Regions from separate parts of the Deinococcus budaensis genome, predicted to be linked through region 2. Evidence: riboswitches for the same ligand, from Rfam matches in the RefSeq annotation. Region 2 holds a riboswitch; the other holds the start of a gene.

Region 1 (11,181 bases), on a different contig from region 2:
AGCTCGCGCAGCGTTTCCGGGCGCAGCAGCGGCGTGTCGCCGTACAGCACCAGCACGTCGGCCTCGCCGTCCGCGTCCAGCGCCTCGGCTCCGGCCAGGAAGGCGTGTCCGGTTCCCAGTTGCCCGTGCTGGCGCGCAAAGGCCACCCCGGGCGCTTGCAGCGCCGCTTCCACCTGCTCGGCTCCGTGCCCGGTCACCACGACCACCCTGCGCGCGCCCAGCTCCTGCGCGGCCTTGACGGCCCACGCGACCATCGGCCGCCCGGCCACGGGATGCAGCACCTTCGGCAGGGCCGATTTCATGCGGGTGCCCTGCCCCGCCGCGAGAATCACCACGTCCAGCGGACGCTCAAGTTCTGTCATTCAAAGTCACCTGTCCGGGGAGCAGTGTAAGGGAAAGCGCCCTGCCTGCCGCCCCCGGCAGACAGCAAAGGGCCGCAGCGCGGGGGCTGCGGCCGGGCAGGGCGGTCGGCAGAAGGGGCAGTTCAGCGCCCGGGAGGGCCGTCGCGCAGCTCGTCACCCAGGCGGTCGGCGGTCTTTTCCCCGGCGCGGCGCAGCTCGCCGCCCGCCGTATGCAGGGAATCGCCGGGGGAGTTTCCCTGGGCGACACTGGACACCGCCGTCTTTACCGCGTCTCCGGCGCGGGCGAGGTTGCCCTCGGGGCCGGGGTTCACGCGCTTGAGCAGGCCCTGCACCTGCTCTTGCAGCTTGGGATTTTTCTGGTAGAGGGTGTAGGCGCCGTAGCCCGCGCCGCCCAGCAGCAGCAGCGTCCAGGGAAAGCCGCCGCCCCCCTTCTTCTGCATCCGCAGGGCCGTGACCTCGCCCTGAAGCTTGCGGATGTCCATCTGCTGGCGGGCGATCAGGGCCGCCGTCTCGGCGTGCTGCTTCATGACCGCCTTGGTCACCTCGCGCTCCAGCTTGAGCGGCTTGCCGGGCTTGCCGTGGTCCATCTCCATTTCGGTGTGCATGCGGTGGCCTCCTGTGTGGCGAAGTTCTGGCCCGGCAGGCGGGGCACCTGGCCGCCGCAATCTGCGGGCATCCCGGCAAGTGTGCCGGGTCAAGGCGGGCCGCTGTTTGCGAGCCGGATGAACACCCCCTCACCAAGCCGCCCCACCCAAGAAGTGCTCAAGGACGCGCTTGGGCGCCCGGCGGCGCAGAGGGAGTTTCCTCCGGAAGACGGCCCCGGGAGAGCCGACAGGCAGGGGGCGGCGCACCCTCGCGTGTCGCCGCCCCCTGCCTGTCGCCGCCCCCTGCCTGTCGCCCGCCCAGGCTGCGCCGCCTTCAGCGCGTGTCGGGCCGGTTGCGCAGCCGCAGCAGCATCAGGATGCTGACGAGAATCAGGGGCACGCTGATGAGGTGGGTGTCGGTCCACAGGCCGATGCCGGGGGCGTCCAGGCCCTGGTTGAGGTAGGTCTTGATGGCGAGGGGGTTGAGGCGGAAGGTCTCCTCGGCGCCGGCGCGCAGGATGGAGTACCACAGCCAGAACTGCCAGAAGGCCCAGCCCGCCTTGCGCGACCGCAGCCAGAAGTACGCCGCGACGCTCAGGATGATGCCGATGAAGACGCCGTACAGCTGCGTGAAGTGGACGGGCGCGGTCATCACCAGTTGCCCGCCGATCTCCTGGCAGTAGCGCGAGAGGTCCATGTCGGGGTTGGGGTTGGGGATGCACATGCCCTCGTGAAAGGCGCGGGCGCTGTCCGGCCAGCGGTAACCGACCGGCCATCCGGTCACCCGGCCCACCGTATCGGTGCCGTTCATGATGTTGCCGATGCGCCCGCCGATGATCCCGAAGGCCACGCCCGGCACGAACAGGTCGGCGTACTCGTAGAAATTGAGCTTGTAGCGCCGGGTGTAGTAGATCAGCACCAGGATGCCGCCGATCAGCCCCCCGTGAATCGAGATGCCGCCCTGCCTCAGATTGATGATGTCGAGCAAGACGCGCGGAAAGGGAATGTTGGCGAACTGCTCCCACGAGGTCGCCACGAACACGATGCGGGCGCCGACCAGCCCCCACACGATGGCCCACAGCACCATGTCGCTGAACAGGTCCACGTTCAGGCCGCGCTCGCGGGCCAGCCGGGTGCCCACCCACACGCCCAGAACGATGCCCAGCGTGATCAGCACGCCGTACCAGGCAACCGTGAAATTGCCGATCTGCAAGAAGACGGGATCCATAAGTCCCGCGCAGTCTAAGCCGATTGTGGCCCCGGGCACCCGGCAAGCAAAGCCCCCAGCCTGCGGGAGCCGGGGGAATGGGGCCAGGGCAGATGGGAGGTCAGGTGCCGGTGCCGATCACGTGGCTGTCCTCGGCGGGAACCACCCGGAAGAGGCGCGAGAGCAAGATGCCCAGTTCGTAGAGCGCGTAAAGCGGCACGCCGACCATCAGCATGTTGAAAGGGTCCGGCGTGGGCGTGATAAAGGCGGCAAAGAGCAGCACCCCCACCAGCGCGATGCGCCAGCCCCGGCGCAGCAGGACGTGGTTGATCAGCCCGATCCGCGTCAGGATCACGGCCAGGATCGGCAGCTCAAAGGCGAGGCCGAAGGCGATCAGAAAACTGGTAATCGTGCCGATGTAGTTCGCGAGGCTCTGCATCTGCTGCACCGTGCCGCCCAGGAAATCGAGCAAAAAGCGCACCATCGCGGGCAGCACAAACGCGTACCCGAAAGCCGCCCCGGCCAGAAAGGACAGCCCCGCCCCCACGATGAAGGGCAGCCCCCAGCGCCGTTCGTGGGGGTACAGCCCCGGCGCGATAAAGGCCCAGACCTGCCACAGGATCAGGGGCAGCGCCAGCGCCAGCCCGGCCCAAAAGGAGAGTTGCAGGCTCAGCAGGAACTGGTCGGCCAGATTCACGGTGACGAGCTGGACGTTGTTCGCCTGGTACTGCTCGGAGTAGCGCAGCGGCCCCTTGATCAGCTCGATCAGTTGCAGCCGGTACTGGAAGGCGGCGACCATGCCCAACGCCAGAAAGATCAGGCTGTAGATCAGCCGCCGGCGCAGCTCGTCGAGGTGGTCGAGCAGCGGGGCGCTCGGGAGAGGCTGTCCCTGACTCATACGGGAAGGTCTCGCCCGGCTCAGGCGCGGGGGTCGCGCTCGGGAGCCGTCTCGGCGGCGCGTCCTTCGGCGGCGGCCACGGGCGTCGGGGTCACGGCGACCTGGGTCACGGGAACCTGGGTCGCCGGTTCCAGCGGGCGCGCCTGCACATCGGTGACCGTCACGTCGCTCAGCGGGGTGGTCGCCTGAGGCGGGGGAAGCGGCTCGCGGGTTTCTTTCCTGAACTCCTTGATGCCCAGGCCCAGGCCCTTGCCGAGTTCAGGCAGCTTCTTGGCCCCGAAGATCAGGGCGACGACGACGAGCAGCAGAATAATTTCCAGGGGACCAAACGGCATAGGCAGACCTCCAGGGGTCGGGAATGCAGGGCAGGGGTCGGGGCCGGGCGGGCCTCCGCCCCTTCAGCCTAACGCGGGAAGATGAAGGCCGGCGGTGTGGAGGGAAGCGGTGTAGGCCGGGGAACGGCGCGGCCCAGCGGCTCAGGCTCTCCTCTCCCAGTCTTATGCAGGTCAGGCCGGATTGGATGGTTGCGGGACGCCTCTGCCCCCCTTGAGCGAACCTGAAGGCGCGGGAGAAGACCGGTGCCGGGTCATCCACAAAGGCCGCGCGGGCATATGGAGTGTTGGGCCGCCCCACTGCACCCTGACCCGCAGCAGACTTCCCGGAGCGGCCCGAGGAGTGAACGTATGCCCAACCTCGGTGCCTCCGAGATCCTGGCCATTCTGGTGATCGCGCTGGTCGTGTTCGGGCCGCGCAACCTGCCCGAACTCGGCAAGAACGTCGGCCACGCCCTGCGCGAGTTTCGCCGCACCACCGGCCGCGTCACCGACGAGCTGCGCGCCGAGCTGAAAGCCCCCCCCCCGCCCCCGCCGCCTCCCCGGCAAGGCCCCTAGGAACCGTCGCGGCGCTCTTCACAAGGCGCGCCGGCCGTGCCCGGCAGGAGAGCAGGAGAGTGGTAGGCTGCCCGGCGACCCCCATGACCGCCGCCTCCCCGCCGCCCGACCCCACCGACGAGACGCTGATCGAGCGGATGGCCCAGGGCCAGCAGGACGCGCTGCTGGAGCTGCACCGCCGCCACTCGCGGCTGCTTTACGGGCTGGGCTACCGGATGCTGCGCCAGCGCGAGGATGTGGAGGGCTGCGTGCAAGACGCCTTCATGAATGCCTGGCGGCACGCGGCGCGCTTTGATCCCTCCCGCGCGCGCGCCAAGACCTGGCTGGTCAGCATCGCGCACCACCGCTTCTTGCAGCAGCTGCGTGACCGCCCCGCCACGGCCCTGGAGCTTGGCGACTGGGACCAGCCCACCCCCGCTGCGGACCCCACCGACCGGCTGCTGGTGGGCCGCGCCTTGCAGGTGCTGGACCCCGCGCAGCGCGAGCTGATCGAGCTGGCCTACTACCGGGGCCACTCGCACGCCGAACTGGCGGCCTTGACCGGATTGCCGCTGGGCACCGTAAAATCCCGGCTGCGCGCGGCGCTGGACCGGATGCGCGGGGCGCTGGGCACGCCCACCGGGACCGCGCCCGCCCGGCCCGGCCCGCCGGACGCCCCGAAAGGAGGGGAGCAGCCATGAAGCCCGACCGTGATCAGCTCCTCGCCTACGCCCTGGGTCAGCTCCCGGCGGCCGAGGCGGCGCAGGTCGAGGCCGCGCTGGACGCCGACCCGGCCCTGCGCGCCGACCTGCGCGCCGATCTGGACGCCCTGAGCCTGCTGGCCGAGGACCTCGATCTCGGCGGGGTGGAGGTGCCGCTGGATGCCGGGGCGCGCCTGCTCGCCCGCGTTCAGGCCGAAGAGGCGGCTGGCCCGGCCCGGATACAGCCGACCCCGCCGCCCGCTGCGGCGTCCTCCGCCCCGCCGCCGACCCCCCCCGCGCCCCGCCGCCCCGCCTGGCGCCTGCCCGCCGTGCTGGGGCTGGTGGCCGCTCTGGCCCTCGCCTTCGCGCTGTTCTCGCGCCCGGACGCCGACCCCGCTGCGCGCTACGCGGGGCAGCCCGGCGCGGTTCAGCGGGCCATCGAGGTGAACGGCGAGACGCTGGGCACGCTGGTGCGCCTGCCGGATGGCGGGGTCTACGTGCGGCTCACCCGCCCACTGCCGCCGGGCCGCACCTACCAGCTGTGGCAGCTCCAGGGCCAGACGCCCGTCTCGCTGGGCACCTTCGGGGAAGGCGGCCTGCTGGTCACGCTGCCCGCCGGGGCTACGGTCGCCGTGAGTGTCGAGCCGCCCGGCGGCAGCCCGCAGCCCACCACCCAGCCGCTGTTCGTCCAGCAGATCTAGGCTTCGCAGGCGCGCAGGGCGGCGCACGGAGGGGGCTGGGGCCGCCCGGCCTCTTCATGTGTCCTTCACCCACGGTGGCGGCGCTGATCCAAGCGGGGCGCGGCCGGATACCCACTCTGCGAAGGAACAAGACGCCCGGACTGGCCGCACGGGGCCTGTCCCGCCGGTCGCTTGTGCCTTTCGGCGGCCCTCCCCCCTTTTTTCCCACTCCCGTCCACCGGAGGACACATGAGCAACGACACGCACCGCACCGACACCCCGGGCATCAGCACCCGCCGCAAGTTCCTGGGCATGGCAGGCATGCTGGGCGCGGGTGCCGTCCTCTCCGGCTGCACCAGCGTGATCGCCACGCAGCCGGGCAAGGTGAACCTCGACGCCGCGATTTTCAACTTCGCGCTGAACCTGGAATACCTGGAAGCCGCCTTCTACCTGGCCGCCGTGGGCCGCCTGGGCGAACTCGACGCGGTGGGCGGCAGCAGCGCCCGCGTGACGCTCCCCGCCGGGTTCACGGGCGCCACGAACGGCGTGGGCATCTCCGGCCTGAGCGCCAACGTGCGCGCCATGGCCGAGGAAATCGCCGACGACGAGTTGGCCCACGTCAAGGTGATCCGCGCCACGCTGAAAGGTGCCGCCGTCGCCCAGCCCCAGCTTGACCTCGGCCCGGCCTTCGACGCGGCGGGGCAGGCGGCGTCGGGGGGCGCGATCAAGGGCTTCAACCCCTACGCGAACGAGCTGTTCTTCTTGCACGGCGCCTTCATCTTCGAGGACGTGGGCGTGACGGCCTACAAGGGCGCCGCGCGGCTGCTCGTGGACGACAAGGCGGGCGGCAACCTGGAAAACGCGGCCGGAATCCTGGCGGCCGAGGCGTACCACGCGGGCGCGGTCCGCACGCTGCTGTACCAGCGCCGCGCCGAGGTGGCCGCCGCGGGCCTGACGGTCGAGCAGATCGTGCAGGCGATCAGCAACCTGCGCGACTCGGTGGACGGCTCCGACGACCGCGACCAGGGCCTCACGGCCAATGCCCAGAACCCCGGCGTATTGACCCGCCACGCCAATATCGTCCCCACCGACGCGGGCGGCGTCGCCTTCAGCCGCACGCCCCGTCAGGTGGGCAACATCGTTTTCCTGGCTCCCGGCGCGACCAAGGGCGGGTTCTTCCCGGGCGGCCTGACCGACGACGGCAACCTGGCCAAGCTGCTCGCGCTCTAGGCGCTCACCCTCCCCAGGGAAGGCCGCCTGTGCGTGGCCTTTCCCGCCGCCGTCCCGGGGCGCGCCTGCCCTCAGATGCTCCAGCCGCCGTCCACCAGCACCTCCTGCCCGGTGATGTACCCGGCCTCGCGGGTGGCGAGAAAGGCGGCCGCCGCGCCCACCTCGCCGGGGTCCCCGAAGCGCCGCGCGGGGATGCGCCCACGCAGCCGGGCGGCCTCGGCGGGGTCGGCGTGCAGCGCCTGGAGGCGGTCGGTGGCGGTGTAGCCGGGGGCGACGGTGTTGCAGGTCACCCCGTCGGCGGCGACCTCCAGCGCCAGGGTCCGCAGGTGGTTGGTCACGGCGGCGCGCATGGCGTTGCTGACGGGCAGGGTCAGCGCAGGCCGCCCCACCGTCAGGCTGGTCACCGCGATGATGCGGCCCCAGCCGCGCCCCCGCATACCCGGCAGCACGGCGGCGGCCAGCCGCACGGTGGAGAGAAAGGTCGTCTCGAAGCCCCGGCGCCAGCCTTCCTCGTCCACCTCGCTGGGCAGCGCAGGAGGCGGCCCGCCCGCGTTGCTCACCAGGATGTCCACCTCTCCGGCGGCCTCGACCGCCGCCTGCACGCCTGCCAGGGTGCCCACGTCCGCGACGACCGCGCGGGCGCCCAGGGTCCGCGCCGCGTCCCGCAGCGCCGCCTCGCCGCGCGCTGCGAGCGTGATCTCGGCCCCCAGCTCCGCGAGGGCGGTCGCCGCCGCCAGCCCGATGCCCTTGCTGCCGCCCGTTACCAGGGCGCGTTTGCCGTCCAGCCTGAAGAGAGTCATGCGGGCAGGGTAACGCGGGCGGCTCCCGCATCGCCTGGCCCCCGTTGCGTTCTCTGGCCCTGCCCATGGGCAGCATCGTCCCGCACTGTCGCCTGAGGCGCCGTGTGCGGGGCAGCCTCCCGCTACCATGGCCCCATGAACGCGCCGCGCCTCCTCGTCACCGCCGTCTCGGGTCTGGGGGCACTTCTGATCGCCTACAGCGCCTTTTATGTGCGGGGCGACACGGCGGGCGTGATGCGCTACCTGCGCGAGCGCGGCGACGTGCGCGACCTCGCGGCGGGCGGCGCGGACGCGGCCACGCTGGAAGCCGCCCACCAGAGCCTCGCCGCGCTGGGGGCGCAGATCGCCGACCCCGCGTTCGCCCTGCGGATGCTGCCGGTCGCTGCCCTGATCGGCCTGCTGGTAGGCGCGCTGGTCTGGCGCCTGTTCGGCTCGCGGGCCGGGCGGGTGGGGGCGGGGGACGTGCAAGAAAGGATGGTGCTGCGGCTGGCCTACCGCCGGGGCGGGCGCTTTACCCTCGAGGACCTGCGCGCCGACTCGCCCCTCTCCGACGAGCAGGGGCGGGCCGTGACCCGGCGGATGCTGGACTCGGGCCGCCTGACCCGTGACGGCGACAGCTTCCGTCTGGTGCGGTGAGCGCGGTGCCGACCCCCCTGACCCTGACGCCCGCCGACCTCGCCCGGCTGCTGGGCGAGGCGCACGAGGGACCGCACTACAGTGTGCGCGCCGCGCTGGCGCTGGCCGACGGTCAGCCGCCGCCGCGCATCGCCGCCCTTGTCGCGGGCCTGACCGCGCGCAAGCGGACGCTGTGGACCGCCGTGGCGGGGGTCACGGGCACGCCGCCGCCCCCCGACGACGCGGGCCTGACCCGGCTGGCCGCCTGGGAGCAGGAGGCGGCGCGGGCGCTGCGGCCGGGGGACCTCGCCCTGCGGCTCGACGGCCGCACGGTGGCCGACGGGCTGCTGGAGCATGTGCGCGAGACGCTGTGGACGGCCGGGCAGATCGCAGCGCACGCGGGCCGGGTGCGGCTGGCCTGAGCCGCCGCGCCGCGGGTCCCTGCTCAGACAACCCGGCACGGTCGCGGTTGACACCTCTGCCCGCCCTCCCGTAGCCTGCGCGTCGGCTCTCAGGGAGCCACCTTTATCCAGAGCGGCGTAGGGATCTGGCCCGAACATCGCCGCAGCAACCGGCCCTCATCACGGCATTCGGTGCTCCGCCAGCCCGCACGCGCCAACGATGGCCCCACCCACGCGTCGGGAACGATAAGGGAAGGGTCTGTCACGCTTGGGCGTCCCCCTTCTCCGGTTTTCGCCCAGGAGGGGGACGTTTCGTCTCGGCTGTCATGGCCCCCTCCGGCTCCTCGCCCGGAGGACTGTTCATGACCGCTTCCCCCGCCCCTATTTTTTCTCCTCCCGCCCTCGCCTTCGAGGCGGTGAGCAAGACCTACCCCGGCCAGCCCGCCCCGGCGCTGCGCGAGCTGACCCTCACGGTGCCGCGCGGCAGCCGCACCGGCATCATCGGCCGCAGCGGCGCGGGCAAAAGCACGCTGGTCCGGCTCGTCAGCGGTCTGGACACGCCCGACGCGGGCCGCGTGCGGGTGCAGGGCCAGGACCTCGCCGCGCTGGGCGCGCCGGAACGCCGGGCGCGGCAGGCGCGCACCGGGCTGGTGTTTCAGCAGTTCAACCTGCTCGCGCAGCGCACCGCCCTGGGCAACGTGACCCTGCCGCTGGAACTCGCCGGGGTGCCGCGCGTCCGCCGCGAGGCCCGCGCGCGCGACCTGCTCGCGCAGGTGGGGTTGGCCGACCTGGCGGGGCGCTACCCGGCGCAGCTCTCGGGCGGCCAGAAACAGCGGGTCGGCATCGCCCGCGCCCTGGCGCTGGACCCCGACCTCCTGCTGGCGGACGAGGCCACCAGTGCCCTGGACCCCGAGACGAGCGCCGGAATCCTGGCCCTGCTGACCGAATTGCAGCGCGAACGCGACCTGACCCTGGTGGTCGTCACCCACCAGCTGGAGGTCGTCCGCGCCGCCTGCACCCACGTCGCCGTGCTGGACGCCGGGCAGCTCGTCGAGAGCGGCGAGACGCGCCCGGTGCTCGCCGCGCCGGGGCACCCGGTCACCCGCGCCCTGCTGGAGGCGCACCGCCCGCAGGTGACGCTGGCTCCCGGCGAGACGCTGCGCCGCGTGACCCTGCCGGGCCTGGACGCCTCCACCCTGGGTGCCCTGGCCGCGCTGGGCGCCCGGCTGGTGCAGGCCGAGCCTCACCCTCAGGGGGTGGACGCCTGGCTGACGCTTCCGGCAAGCACCCCCGACCTCACCGCCTCTCTGGCCCGCCGCCCCGCCGGGGTGGGCGCATGACGCCGGATGTGCTGCTGCCGCTGCTGGGGCAAGCCACCCTGGAAACGGTCCTGATGGTGCTGCCCGCCGCCCTGATCGCCCAGCTGCTGGGCACGGCGCTGGGGGTGGCCCTGACGCTGACCCGCCCCGGCGGTCTGAAGCCGAACCGGGCGCTGCACCGCCTGCTGGACGCCTTGGTGAACGTGGGCCGCAGCCTGCCTTTCATCATCCTGCTGGTGCTGCTGATCCCCTTCACCCGGCTGGTGACCGGGACCAGCATCGGCCCGGCGGCCGCCACGGTGCCGCTGACGGTCGCCGCGATCCCCTTCGTGGCCCGGCTGGTGGACGGGGCGCTGCGCGACGTGCCCTCCGGCGTGGCCGAAGCCGCCCGCGCGCTGGGGACCACCACCGCCCAGATCGTCGGCAAGGTGCTGCTGCCCGAAGCCCGTCCCGCGCTGCTGCACAGCTTCACGGTGCTGCTGGTCAGCGTGATCGGCTTCAGCGCGATGGCCGGAGCGGTCGGCGGCGGCGGCCTGGGCGACCTCGCCATCCGCTACGGCTACCAGCGCTTCGAGACGGGCGTGATGCTCGCCACCGTCGCCGTGCTGCTCCTGCTCGTGCAGGGCGTGCAGTGGCTCGGTGACCGCGCCGCCCGCCGCGCCGACCACCGCTGAAGCTGTTGCCCTTCCTCTGCCCGGCGGCCCTGCCCGCCCGGTCCCGATCTCTCACGCCCCTGGAGACTGCCATGCGCCCCACTGCCCCCCTGACTGCCCTGCCCCTCGCCGCCCTCGCTCTGGCCTCCTTCGGTCTCAGCTCCGGCGCCTCGGCCGGAACCCTGCGCGTCGGCGCGACCCCGGTGCCCCACGCCGAGATCCTGAATTTCGTCAAGCCCGCCCTGGCCAAGCAGGGGGTGAATCTGGTCGTGCGCGAGTTCTCGGACTACGTGCAGCCCAACCTGGCCCTGGCCGACGGCAGCATTGACGTGAACTTCTTTCAGCACCTGCCGTACCTGACGGGCTTCCAGAAGAACCGCCCCCTGGGGCTGGTGCCCGGGGCCAAGATCCACGTCGAACCCATCGGGGTCTACAGCCGCCGGGTGACCAGCCTGAAGAGCCTGAAGACCGGGGCCACCATCGCCCTCCCCAACGACCCCAGCAACAGCGGCCGCGCCCTGAAGTTGCTGGAGCGCTCGGGCCTGATTCGCCTCAAGAAGGGCGCGGGGGTGCAGGCGACCGTGCTGGACATCACCAGCAACGTCAAGCGCCTGAAGTTCCGCGAGCTGGAAGCCGCGCAGCTCCCGCGCGCGCTGGGCGACGTGGACGCCGCCGTCATCAACACCAACTACGCGCTCGACGCGGGCCTGAACCCCCAAAGGGACGCCCTGCTGCTCGAAGACCGCCGCAGCCCCTACGCCAACCTGCTCGTGGCCCGGCCCGCCACCCTGAAAAATCCCGACTACCTCAAGCTGGTGCGGGCGCTCCAGAGTCCGGAGGTCAAGGCCTTCCTGCTGAAGAA
Region 2 (11,181 bases):
GTCACGCTCTACGGCCGCTGTCCGGCGTGCGCGGCGCCGCAGGCTTCCGGTCAGGGCGAAGGCCGCAGGGAAGGTTGACTGCCCCCCGCCTCGCGCTCAGGACGGCGAGGCCCCCGAGACGGTCAGGCCGTCAGACAGCACCACCCCTCCGCCCCCGAACTCAAGGAGGCTCCCCGCCCAGGTCAAGGGGTCAGCTTCGCCAGCAGACGGCGCAGCAGCTGGGCATTGACGCCCGCCTCCGCGTAGGGGTTGAGGTCGGGCGCGGCGGCGACGCGGCGGGCCAGGGCCAGACCGCCGGGCACCATGAACCCGTAGCGGTTCAGGGCGTGGTTGGGGGGACCGTCCGGGGCAGCGAAGCGGGCGCGGGCCAGCAGCAGGTCAGCCCGCTCTTCCAGGCTCGTCCTGGCCCGGTCGAGCATCCCGCGCTGCGAGACGGTCAGGGCCGCGCGCACCCCCTCGAGCGCGCGCCCCGCCGCCAGCGGCCCCAGCGTCGGCCGGGCAGCCAGGTCGCCCAGCATCTCCCGGAGTTCGGCCCGGGCGCCGGTGGCGGGGGCAAACGTGCCGCGCTCCAGCAGGTCGGCCAGCAGCCGCAGCGTGACCAGCAGGTCCAGGGTTGGCCGGGCCTGCCCGAGCTGGGCGGGCGTGTGGGCAGAGGGACGGGACAGCGGGGGCCGGGGCGGGTCGCTCATGCGGGGGGAGGAGGCCGCGCCTGCCAGGCCGAGGGTCAGGCAGGCGAGCAGCAGGGCGCGGGTCATGACCCAGCGTACCGGGCCAGGGTGACAACAGGCTGACACGCCTCGCAGAAGGTTGCGCTTGAAGGGGGCGAAAGAGAGGGAGCAGACGGCGGCGGCCCCTCCCACATTGGACAGGGCCATGGTCACGCCGAGCGCAAGCGAACCCCCTCAACACGTCGTGGAGGACGCCCCCTGCTTCACCCTGCGCCGCAGCTTGGCAGGTCAGGGTGATGGGTCTTCTGTCAAACACGCTATGGGCGGAGGAGCTGCCACAGCGCGCCGCTCCCCCGCTGCCCGTGTCCTGGCTCAGGGAGCCGTGCGCAGGCGCCGCTGCCGGGCCGTCTCCTCGGGCATGATCCAGGCGCCGGGTTTGGCGAGGTGGTCACGGCTGACGCGCGGCTTCTGGCCCGCCGTCTGGGTCGACAGGGTGCCCAGGCGCTCGTACCACTTGTAGGGCTGCACCTCGACGCCCGCCGCGAGGGCCGCGTCGAGGACCGCACGGTAGCCCTGGTGCCCCAGCCGGGCGGCTTCCAGGTAGTCGAGCGCGCTGTACCTCGCCTTAGCCTGCACGAACAGGCTGTCGGCGCTCTGGGCGGCGGCCGAGACGCCACCGGCCTTACCCGCGCGGCGGGTCAGTTCCAGGATCGCGTTGGCGTTGTTGAGGTACGCGGCCGTCAGGTAGCGGTACTGGCTGTCGAGGTTGAACTGCCCGAAGCCGCGCGACAGGTCGTTGTACGACATGATCGTGGCGCTCTGGTCGCCCGTATTCGTGAAGTAGAACTGGCCGTCCGGCCCGTAGGAGATGTCCTGCTCGCTGTCGTAGCCGTCGTGCGGGTGCGAGAGGCTGAGGTGGTGGCCGATCTCGTGGACGGTGGTGTCGGTAAAGCCGTACCCGAAGTCGATCAGGTCGGGCGTCAGGAAAGAGTACACGAAGCTCTGGGTGCCGGTCTCGCCGTCGTCATAGGCGATGCCCAGCAGGCCCGGCTGGGTGTTCTCGTTGTCGTTGAAGGCGTAGATCGGCAGCAGGTACTTGTTCGCCGCCGCCGACTTGTACTCCTCGCGCAGCTCGTTGAGGCTGTACTGAAACAGGCGCTCGCCGCTGAAGTCCGCGAAGTTGGGCGAGCAGATGTCGTCCAGTTCCACCGGGAAAAAGCACTTGTACACGTCGGCGAGGTCGCCGTCGAGGGCCGTCTGCTTGACGGTGGTGCTGAACTTGGCGAACGGCTGGAGGACCGAGACGCGCTCCTGCATCAGACCAACGTTCAGGAGCTTGGTGGGGTCGGCGGCCCCCTCACCCTGCTCGACATGGACGCTAAGTTCGATCTCCTCGGGCATCCGGGGCGGCGTCAGGGCCACCCGGTAGATCGGGCTGGGCGTGAACAGGAAGTTCAGCGCCGTGTAGCGCACCACCCGCGCGAGGTCGGGGCTGACCTTGCGGTACACGCCGTTGCTGGCCCGGCGGGTACCGTACTGCCAGATGGGCGGCATGCGGTAGTCCTCGATGCCGTCGCCGTTGAGGTCCGGGTAGGTCACGTCCCAGGCGTCCGTCCAGGGGTCGGGGTTGGCCGAGAGGTCGTAGAACCACACGCGCTGCGCGGGCGCACTCGCCCGGACGCTGCCGCCCCAGGCGATCAGGCGGCGGCTGGCGCGGTCTCCGAACTTCACGAAATCGGGGTCTGTGGGAAGGACATCGGTATCGGTCGCCCCGGCCCGGGTGTACGAATGGAATTTGAAGTCCGGGCGTCCGTACCAGTTCACCAGATAGACCGTGTACTCGCCGGGCTTGACCCCCACCCGCGCCACGTTGTCGGCCAGCCAGTTCTCGGTGAGGTTGCCGTCAATCTCGTAGTTCCCCGTGATCGGACGGTCGATCAGGGGCGAGGGCGTGGTGCAGGCATCGTCGGGGACCTGCACGTCCTTGCCGGTTTCGGGATCCTTGACCGTCTTGTACTGGCAGTTGAAGTACTTCTGGAAGACGGTGAGCGGCTTTTCCGTCCCGTTCGACCCGATGAACCTGAAAAAGTCGTCCTCGAACGCCTGGTCGGCGAAGACGTAGTTGTATTGATAGTCAAAGGCGTTGCCGGTGAACTCCTTGGAGCCGTAGGCGCTGGGAATCCGCGCGATGGTGTCGTATGACTTCGGCAGAATCTCGCTGAAGTCGCGGGTGTTCACGTCGCGCGCCGTGGCGACTTGCCCCGGCGAGGTCTGGCGGTAGCCCACGAAGACCACGTTGACCTTCAGCGCCGCGCGGATGGTGTCCTGCTCGCCGGGCTTGAGGGCCGACAGGCGCCCGAACTCCGTCGGGGTGCCGCCCGGCGGGGTGTGCGGCGCGGGACCCCCTCCACAGGCCGCCAGAAGGGAAAGGCTGAGGAGTGCGGTGGCGGCGGTGGTGCGTGGCTTCATGCTGCCTCCTGGGTCGCGCAAACCCGGTTGGGGTGTCTTGTCAGAAAAGTGTAAGGCTTCGGGAGGGGCAGGTGTGCCGCGCGTGAGGAGCGGCGCCGGGCCACACCCCGGCTTGACCCCTTCCGGGGCGCCGCGCTACGCTCTTTCCCAGCTCCCGCGTGGAGCGCACCCATATCCAGAGCGCCCGAGAGACCTGGCTCGTTGACGGCGCGGCAACCGGACCCCATCGCGTCACGGTGCCAAGGCCAGCCCGGCGCGGTGTCAACGATGACCGCCGCGCACGGGACCGATCAGGGAAGGTCACGCGGACGGTACAGCCCCGCCCCTTCTCGACATTCCGAGAGGGGGCGCCGCTTTTTTTTCAGGCGCGTCCCCACAGGCCAGACGAACTTTTTTTTCCTGTGAGGAGGGCCTTCCTGTGGCCGACCACCAGCACCTGCCCCAACCGTTCCACTTCGACACCCTTCAGGTTCACGCCGGGCAGCGCCCCGACCCCGCGACGGGCGCGCAGGCCGTGCCCATCTACGCGACGAACTCCTACGTGTTCGAGTCCCCCGAGCACGCCGCCGACCTGTTCGGGCTGCGGGCGTTCGGGAACATCTACAGCCGGATCCAGAACCCCACGACCGCCGTGCTGGAGGAGCGGGTGGCGGCGCTGGAGGGCGGCGTGGGCGCGCTGGCAGTGGCGAGCGGGCACGCGGCGCAGTTTCTGGCGATCACCAACGTGGCGCAGGCCGGAGACAACATCGTCTCGACGCCCAACCTGTACGGCGGCACGGTCAACCAGTTCCGGGTGACCCTGCGGCGGCTGGGAATCGAGGTGCGCTTCACCAGCAAGGACGAGCGCCCGGAGGAGTTCGCGGCCCTGATCGACGACCGCACCCGCGCGGTCTACCTGGAGACCATCGGCAACCCGGCGCTGAACATCCCCGATTTCGGGGCCATCGCGGCGGCCGCGCACGCGCGCGGGGTCGCGGTCTTCGTGGACAACACCTTCGGGGCGGGCGGGTACTACTGCCAGCCGCTGAAGCACGGCGCGGACGTGGTGCTGCACTCCGCGAGCAAGTGGATCGGCGGGCACGGCAACGGCATCGGCGGGATCATCGTGGACGGCGGCGCCTTTGACTGGGGCAACGGGCGCTATCCCCTGTTCACCGAACCCAGCCCGAGCTACCACGGCCTGAACTTCTGGGAGGCGTTCGGCCAGGGCAACGCGCTGGGGCTGCCCAACGTCGCCTTTGTCACCCGCGCCCGCACCGAGGGGCTGCGCGACCTGGGGCCGACGCTGGCGCCGCAGCAGGCGTGGCAGTTCCTGCAAGGGCTGGAGACCCTCTCGCTGCGCGGCGAGCGGCACGCGCAAAATGCTTTGAGCCTGGCCTCGTGGCTCAGCGCCCACCCCGACGTCTCGCGGGTGACCTACCCCGGCCTCTCCAACCACCCGCACTACGACCGGGCGCAGACGTACCTGCCGCGCGGGGCGGGCGCGGTGCTGACCTTCGAGCTGCGGGGCGGCCGGGCGGCGGGCGAGGCCTTCATCCGCTCGGTGCGGCTGGCGCAGCACGTCGCCAACGTGGGCGACACCCGCACGCTGGTGATTCACCCGGCGAGCACCACCCACTCGCAGCTCGACGAGCTGACGCAGGCGGCGGCGGGCGTGACGCCGGGGCTGGTGCGGGTCTCGGTGGGGATCGAGCATATCGGGGACCTGAAGGAAGACTTCGCGCAGGCGCTGGCGACGGCCCTGGTGGGCGCGGAGGGGGCGTGACCGCCGTGACGGCCCGGCCCGCCCCGGCGCCCCTGCCCCCACAGACGCAGGGGTGGCCCCAGCCCCAGACCGCGCGCCTCTTCCGCGACTCGCCCCTGCTGCTGGACGGCGGGCAGGCCGTCACGGACCTGCGGGTGGCCTACCACACCTACGGCACGCCGCAGGAGCACGCGGTGCTGGTGCTGCACGCGCTGACGGGAACCAGCGCCCTGCACGAGTGGTGGCCGGACTTCCTGGGCGAGGGGCGCCCGTTCGATCCCGCGCGCGACTTTATCGTCTGCGCGAACGTGCTGGGCGGCTGCGCGGGCAGCAGCGGCCCGGCGGAGCTGCCGCAACTGAACGGCGAGGACGCGCCCCTGACCCTGCCCGACCTCGCGCGGGTGGGCCGGGCGCTGCTGGAGCAGCTCGGCGTGCGGCGGGTGACGGTCGTGGGCGCCAGCATGGGCGGAATGCTGGCCTACGCCTGGCTGCTGGAGTGCCCCGATCTGGTGGACCGGGCGGTGATCGTCGGCGCCCCGGCCCGCCACTCGCCCTGGGCCATCGGGCTGAACACGGCGGCGCGCAGCGCGATCCGCGCGGCGCCCGGCGGCGAGGGCCTCAAGGTCGCCCGGCAGCTCGCCATGCTCAGCTACCGCAGCCCCGAGAGCTTCGCGCGGACCCAGCCCGGCTGGGGCGCCCGGCGGCCCGGCGTGCCTGCCATCACGACCTACCTGGAGCACCAGGGCGAGAAGCTGGCCTCCCGCTTCTGCGAGCGCTCCTACCTGGCGCTGACCGCCGCGATGGACCGCTTTCAGCCGGGCGACGCCGAACTGCGCGGCATCCGGGTGCCGGTGCTGGTGGTGGGCATCTCCAGCGACGTGCTGTATCCGGCCAGCGAGGTCGGGGCTTACGCCGCCCTGCTGCCCCGGGGACAGTACCGCGAGTTGGAGAGCGTCCACGGCCACGACGCCTTCCTGATCGATTCGCAGGCGCTGCCGGAGTGGGTGGACGGATTTCTGCATCCCTGAAGCGGGCGGGGCAGGCTGTGGGGTGAGCTGGAGCCGCTCCACGGCCTTTTTCTTGGCACCTTTCTTGGCAACGTGCTTTCTTGGCACCTTTCTTGGCAACGTGCGGCGGCGGCGCAGGGGTGTCCGCCCGGCAAGTCCCTCGCCTCCCCGTGAGCGAGTCTCGCGGTCTGGCTGAAGCTGTCTTCAAGGTTCTCACACGGCTCCTCCACGCTTCAGGGGAATGCTGGCGGCACTCCGCCCCCCGCCTGCCTTCCGTCCATGCCTGTTCGCCTGGAGCCAGCCTGATGACCGTGTCCATGTTCTTTCAACTGATCGAAGGAGCCGGGCTGCTGCTGCTGGCTCTTTATCTTGGGTACTCGCTGTGCGCGCTGCTGGCGCGGCCCGGACGGCCCGCCGAGCGGGAGGCGCCGCTGGCCCTGACCTTCCTGATTCCGGCGCTGAACGAGGCGCAGGTGATCGCGGCGACCCTGCACAACCTGCGGGCGGCCGATCCCGGTGCCCGGCTGGTGGTCATCGACGACGGCAGCGACGACGACACGGCGGGGCAGGTGGCGGCGCTGGCAGCGCAGGACCCGGGCGTCTTGCTTTTGCGCCGCTGCCTGCCCGAGGCCCGCAGCGGCAAGGGCGAGGCGCTCAACTGGGGGGTGCGGGAGCTGCTGCGGCGCGGGCTGCTGCCGCCCACGCCGCTGGACGAGCAGGTGCTGGTCGTCTTCGACGCGGACGGGCGGCTCGACCCCGGCCTGCTGGCCGAGGCGCGGCGGGCCTTTGCCGACCCCGACGTGATCGCCGCGCAGGCCCGCATCCGGGTGCGGCAGGGCGCGGCGCGGGAGGCCGGGTGGCGCGGTCTGCTGGGCAAACTGCTGCTGCTGCAACAGGACCTGGAGTTCTACGTGGTGCGCCATATCCAGCTGCTGCGCCAGCGGGTGCAGACGGTCGGGCTGGGAGGCAACGGGCAGTTCATGCGCCTGAGTTACCTCGCCGCGCAGCTGGACGCCGGGCGCGCCCCCTGGCCCCCGGTGCTGCTGGAGGACTTCGCCAGCGGGCTGGAGGTACGGCTGTCCAGCCCCCGGCACCGCCTGGTGTTTCTGGAATCGGGGGTCAGCCAGCAGGGCCTCACCGACCTGCGGCGCTTTCTGCGCCAGCGGGCGCGCTGGACGCACGGCAACCTGCAATGCGCGCCCGCGCTGGGCCGGGTCTGGCGCGCGCCGATGCGGCTGGGGGCGCGGCTGGACCTCACCTACTTTCTGGCGCAGCCGTGGCTGAACCTCGTCACGCTGGCGCTGGGGCTGTATTACCCGGCGCGGGCCGTGCAGCGGCTGCTGGCAGGCGAGGTGAACTGGGCGCTCACGCTGACGCTGCTGGCGCTCAACCTCTGCCTGCCGCTGGCCTGGGTGCTGCTCTACAGCCGCGAGAACGGCCTGACGCCCCGCCGGGCGGCCTTTGCCGCCGTGGGGATGCCGGTGTATATGCTGATCATGATGCTGAGCGTGCCGCTGGCCTTTCACAACTTCCTGCGCGGCCAGCACAGCTGGGCCAAGACCCTGCGCCATGCCGAGGCCTGACGCGGGCACGGCACCGGGCGGGGTGGCCGCGCCGCATCCCAGGCGCCATAGTGAGGCCCAGAAGCGGGCACATCCCGCCTGCCGAGGTAAGCCTTGACGAACTTTTTCACCGTACTGGACGCACTTGGTCTCGCTCTCTTGTGCTTTTACAGCCTTCAGATGCTGCTGGCAGCGCTGCTGCCCCGGCCCCGCCGCCCGCACGCCGCCGACCCGGACGTGCGCTTTACCTTTCTGATTCCGGCGCTCAACGAGGCGCAGGTGATCGCGGCGACGGTGCGAAACCTGCGCCTCGTCTCGCCGGATGGCCGGGTGGCCGTGATCGACGACGGCAGCGACGACGAGACGGCGGCGCAGGTGCAGGCGCTGGCCGCCTCGGACCCCGGCGTGCTGCTGCTGCGCCGCCGCTTTCCGGACGCCCGCCAGGGCAAGGGCCGGGCGCTGAACTGGGCGGTCACCCGGCTGCTGCGGGACCTGCGCGCCGGGGGAGCCGACCTGCGGCGCGAGGTCTTCGCGGTGATCGACGCCGACGGGCGCATCGGGCCGGAATTGCTCGACGAAGCCCGGCATGCCCTGGGCGACCCGCAGGTGATGGGCGCGCAGGCCCGGGTGCGGATTCGCCAGTCGGTCGGTCGCCTGCGGCCGGGCAACGTGATCGGGCGGATGCTGGAGCAGCAGCAGGACGTGGAATTCTTCATCACCCGCCACCTTCAGGGGCTGCGCTCGCGCTGGCACACCGCCGCGCTGTGCGGCAACGGGCAGTTCATGCGGGCCAGCTACGTGGCCGAGCAGCTGGGGCGGGGCGTGGACCCCTGGCCCGACGTGTTGCTGGAGGACTTCGCCAGCGGCCTGGAAATCCGGCTGGCGCAGCCGGGGCACCGCCTCGCCTTTTTGGAACGCGCGGTTACCCAGCAGGGCCTGCCCGACCTGCGGCGCTTCTCGCGCCAGCGCGCCCGCTGGACCCAGGGCACCCTGCAATGCCTGCCGTACCTGGGGCGGCTGTGGACCACCCGCGTGCCGCTGCTGGCGCGGCTGGATTTCAGCTACTTCATCCTCAGCCCCTGGCTGAACGTGGTGCTGGTGCTGACGCTGCTGACCCAGCCGCTGCGCTGGGCGACCGGAACGCACGGCCTGCTGCTGGAACCGGCAGTCGGCCTGGGCCTCAGCCTGCTGAACGCTGGGCTACAGCTCAACTGGCTGGTGCGCTACCAGCTCGAAAACCGCATGAGCCTGGGCCGGGTGCTGTTCACCGCCGCCAGTTTTCCGGTGTACGGCTTCGCGCTGTTCCTGAGCCTGCCGCTCGCCTTCAAAAACCACTTCAGCGGTCGCCGCACCTGGGACAAGTCCGCCCGCCACGCCGAGGGGGGAAGTCCCCTGGCCCCCGAAGTGCCCCTGCCGCCCCCCCCCCGGCCCGAAGCGCAGTACATGTCGGGCACGTCGGGCGACTGAGCCACAGGCACCGAAAGCAGGAGCGGCACCGGGAAGAGGCCTGGTGCCGCTTTGCCGCTGCGCCCCACCGCCTATTCCACCGCCTCGCCGCGCTGGAGCCGCACCGCCCGGACCAGATTCTGGTACATCAGGGCGCTGGTGAGGGGGCCGACGCCGCCCGGTACCGGCGTCTGCGCGTGGACGGGAAGACCGGGCAGCGCGTCTCCCACAACGCCCTCGCCTCCCTCCGGGACGTTGATGCCCGCGTCGATCACGACGTGGCGGGCGTGGACGTGCTCAGGTCCCAACAGGCCCGGGTGGCCCACGGCCACGACCACCGCGTCCTGGGGGGCCAGCACCCCGGCGAGGTCACGGGTGTGCTCGTTGCAGAGCGTCACGGTCACGCCCCGGTTGTTCAGCATGAAGGTCAGGGGCCGCCCCACCGTGCGCCCCGGCCCGATCACGGCCACCCGCACGCCGCGCAGGTCGTCGCCCAGCACCTGCCGCAGCAAAAAGCGCACGCTGCGGGGCGTGGGGGGCAACAGCGCCTCGGCCTCCCGGCCCGCCGCGATCAAAGCCAGGTTGGCGGGCGTCAGGCCCTCCACGTCCTTGCGGGGCGCCACGCACAGCAGCGCGGCGTCGGCGTCCAGGCCCGGCGCGAGCGGCAGTTCCAGCACGGTGCCGTGAACGCCGGGGTCTTCCGACAGGTCGCGCAAGGCCGCGTGCAGCGCCTGCTGGGTGGCCTTCGGCCCCAGGTCGCGCACGCTGAAGCGCACGCCCAGCCGCTCGGCCTGGCGCGCCTTGCTGTGAACGTAGACGCGGGAGGCTTCGTCGTCCGAGGCGAGCACGCTGACCAGATGGGGCGCGAAGTCCCACCCCTTCAGCGCCGCCCGCACCCCTCGCGTGACCTCCGCCGCGAGCGGTTTGCCGAGCAGCTCGCGCGGGGCGGCCCGGTCCTCTTCCCGTCTCCCCTCCTGGGCCGCCATCTCAGTGCCGGAAGTGCCGCGAGCCGGTGAAGACCATGCTCAGGCCGAGTTCGTCCGCCGCCGCGATCACCTCGGGGTCGCGTTTGGCGCCGCCGGGTTGAAGCACCGCCGTCACGCCCGCGCCCGCCGCGAGCCGCACCACGTCGTCGAAGGGGAAAAAGGCCTCGGAGGCGAGCACGGCCCCGTGTGCCCGCTCGCCCGCGTTCGCCACCGAGCGCTCGGCGGCCCAGATGCGGCTGACCGCCCCCGCGCCCACGCCGACCGTGACGCCCGCGCGGGCCAGCACGACCGCGTTGCTGCGCGCGTGCTTGACGACCGCCCAGGCAAAGCGCAGGTCGGCCCATTCGGCCTCGGTGGGCTGCCGGGAGGTCACCCCCTCGGGGCAGAGGTCGGCCCAGGTGCGGGTGTCGCGGCGCTGCGCGGCGAACCCCCCCGCGAGGGGCCGCAGGTCGAGCGTGCCGGGCCGCGCACCTGCGGCGGCGACGAGCACCCGCAGGTCGGGCTTTTTCGCGGCGAACCACGCGGCGGCTTCGGGGGTCACCTCGGGCGCGATCAGCACCTCCAGAAAGGTGCCGCGCGTCGCCTGGGCTGCCTCCAGGTCCACCGGGCGCGTCACCGCGACCACGCCGCCGAACACGCTGAGGGAGTCGGCGTCGCGCGCCCGCTCCCAGGCCGCCGCCACTGTGTCCGCCACCGCCACGCCGCAGGGGTTGGCGTGCTTGACGGCCACGCACACCGCGCCCTGTTCCTGCCCGGCCAGCTCCTGCGCCAGCGCCCAGGCCGCGTCCGCGTCGGCGTAGTTGTTGAAGCTCATGGGCTTTCCGGCGACCACCCGGGCGTCCAGCACCGGCCCGCGCTCCGCGCCCAGGCGGTACACCGCGCCCGGCTGGTGCGGGTTCTCGCCGTAGCGCACCTCGGCCACGCGGGACAGCGGGAGGGTCAGGGCGGCGGGCAGCGCGCTCCCTCCCGCCCCGCCCTCCAGGTAGGCGCTGATCGCCGCGTCGTAGGCGCTGGTGTGGCGGTAGGCCTTGGCCGCGAGGCGGCGGCGCTCGGCGGGGGACACCTCGCCCTCCAGCGCCAGCGGGTAGTCGGCGGGGTCCACGAGCACCAGCACGCCCGCGTGGTTCTTGGCGGCGGCGCGGATCATCGCCGGGCCGCCGATGTCGATGTTCTCCACCGCTTCTTCCAGGGTGGCCCCGCGCGCCACCGTCTCGCGGAAGGGGTAGAGGTTCACGCACACCAGATCGATGGTGCCCAGCCCATGCGCGGCGAGTTCGGCCAGGTGGCCCTCCTCGCGCC

Evidence for each region. Region 2 has a riboswitch for S-adenosylmethionine ahead of HNQ09_RS13780 (aminotransferase class V-fold PLP-dependent enzyme). Riboswitches for the same ligand answer to the same signal wherever they lie in the genome.
Region 1: it holds a riboswitch for S-adenosylmethionine, as region 2 does, so the genes downstream of both, HNQ09_RS05195 (ATP-binding cassette domain-containing protein) here and HNQ09_RS13780 (aminotransferase class V-fold PLP-dependent enzyme) in region 2, are expected to answer to the same signal.

The regions. Positions count from the first base shown of each region.
Region 1 is NZ_JACHFN010000003.1:64,404-75,584, reverse strand. Features, by position in the region: gene glmU (bifunctional UDP-N-acetylglucosamine diphosphorylase/glucosamine-1-phosphate N-acetyltransferase GlmU) at 1-362, opposite strand, end outside; gene HNQ09_RS05250 (hypothetical protein) at 485-967, opposite strand; gene lgt (prolipoprotein diacylglyceryl transferase) at 1,281-2,174, opposite strand; gene tatC (twin-arginine translocase subunit TatC) at 2,275-3,051, opposite strand; gene HNQ09_RS05235 (twin-arginine translocase TatA/TatE family subunit) at 3,072-3,386, opposite strand; gene HNQ09_RS05230 (Sec-independent protein translocase subunit TatA/TatB) at 3,735-3,941, shown strand; gene HNQ09_RS05225 (RNA polymerase sigma factor) at 4,025-4,621, shown strand; gene HNQ09_RS05220 (anti-sigma factor) at 4,618-5,322, shown strand; gene HNQ09_RS05215 (ferritin-like domain-containing protein) at 5,551-6,531, shown strand; gene HNQ09_RS05210 (SDR family oxidoreductase) at 6,603-7,331, opposite strand; gene HNQ09_RS05205 (hypothetical protein) at 7,467-7,967, shown strand; gene HNQ09_RS05200 (hypothetical protein) at 7,973-8,368, shown strand; SAM riboswitch class I at 8,469-8,600, shown strand; gene HNQ09_RS05195 (ATP-binding cassette domain-containing protein) at 8,710-9,687, shown strand; gene HNQ09_RS05190 (methionine ABC transporter permease) at 9,684-10,340, shown strand; gene HNQ09_RS05185 (MetQ/NlpA family ABC transporter substrate-binding protein) at 10,412-11,181, shown strand, end outside.
Region 2 is NZ_JACHFN010000011.1:54,620-65,800, forward strand. Features, by position in the region: gene HNQ09_RS13765 (Fur family transcriptional regulator) at 1-78, shown strand, start outside; gene HNQ09_RS13770 (hypothetical protein) at 183-755, opposite strand; gene HNQ09_RS13775 (zinc metalloprotease) at 1,041-3,137, opposite strand; SAM riboswitch class I at 3,306-3,411, shown strand; gene HNQ09_RS13780 (aminotransferase class V-fold PLP-dependent enzyme) at 3,556-4,902, shown strand; gene HNQ09_RS13785 (alpha/beta fold hydrolase) at 4,899-5,909, shown strand; gene HNQ09_RS13790 (glycosyltransferase) at 6,194-7,471, shown strand; gene HNQ09_RS13795 (glycosyltransferase) at 7,631-8,917, shown strand; gene HNQ09_RS13800 (bifunctional 5,10-methylenetetrahydrofolate dehydrogenase/5,10-methenyltetrahydrofolate cyclohydrolase) at 8,989-9,882, opposite strand; gene purH (bifunctional phosphoribosylaminoimidazolecarboxamide formyltransferase/IMP cyclohydrolase) at 9,884-11,181, opposite strand, start outside.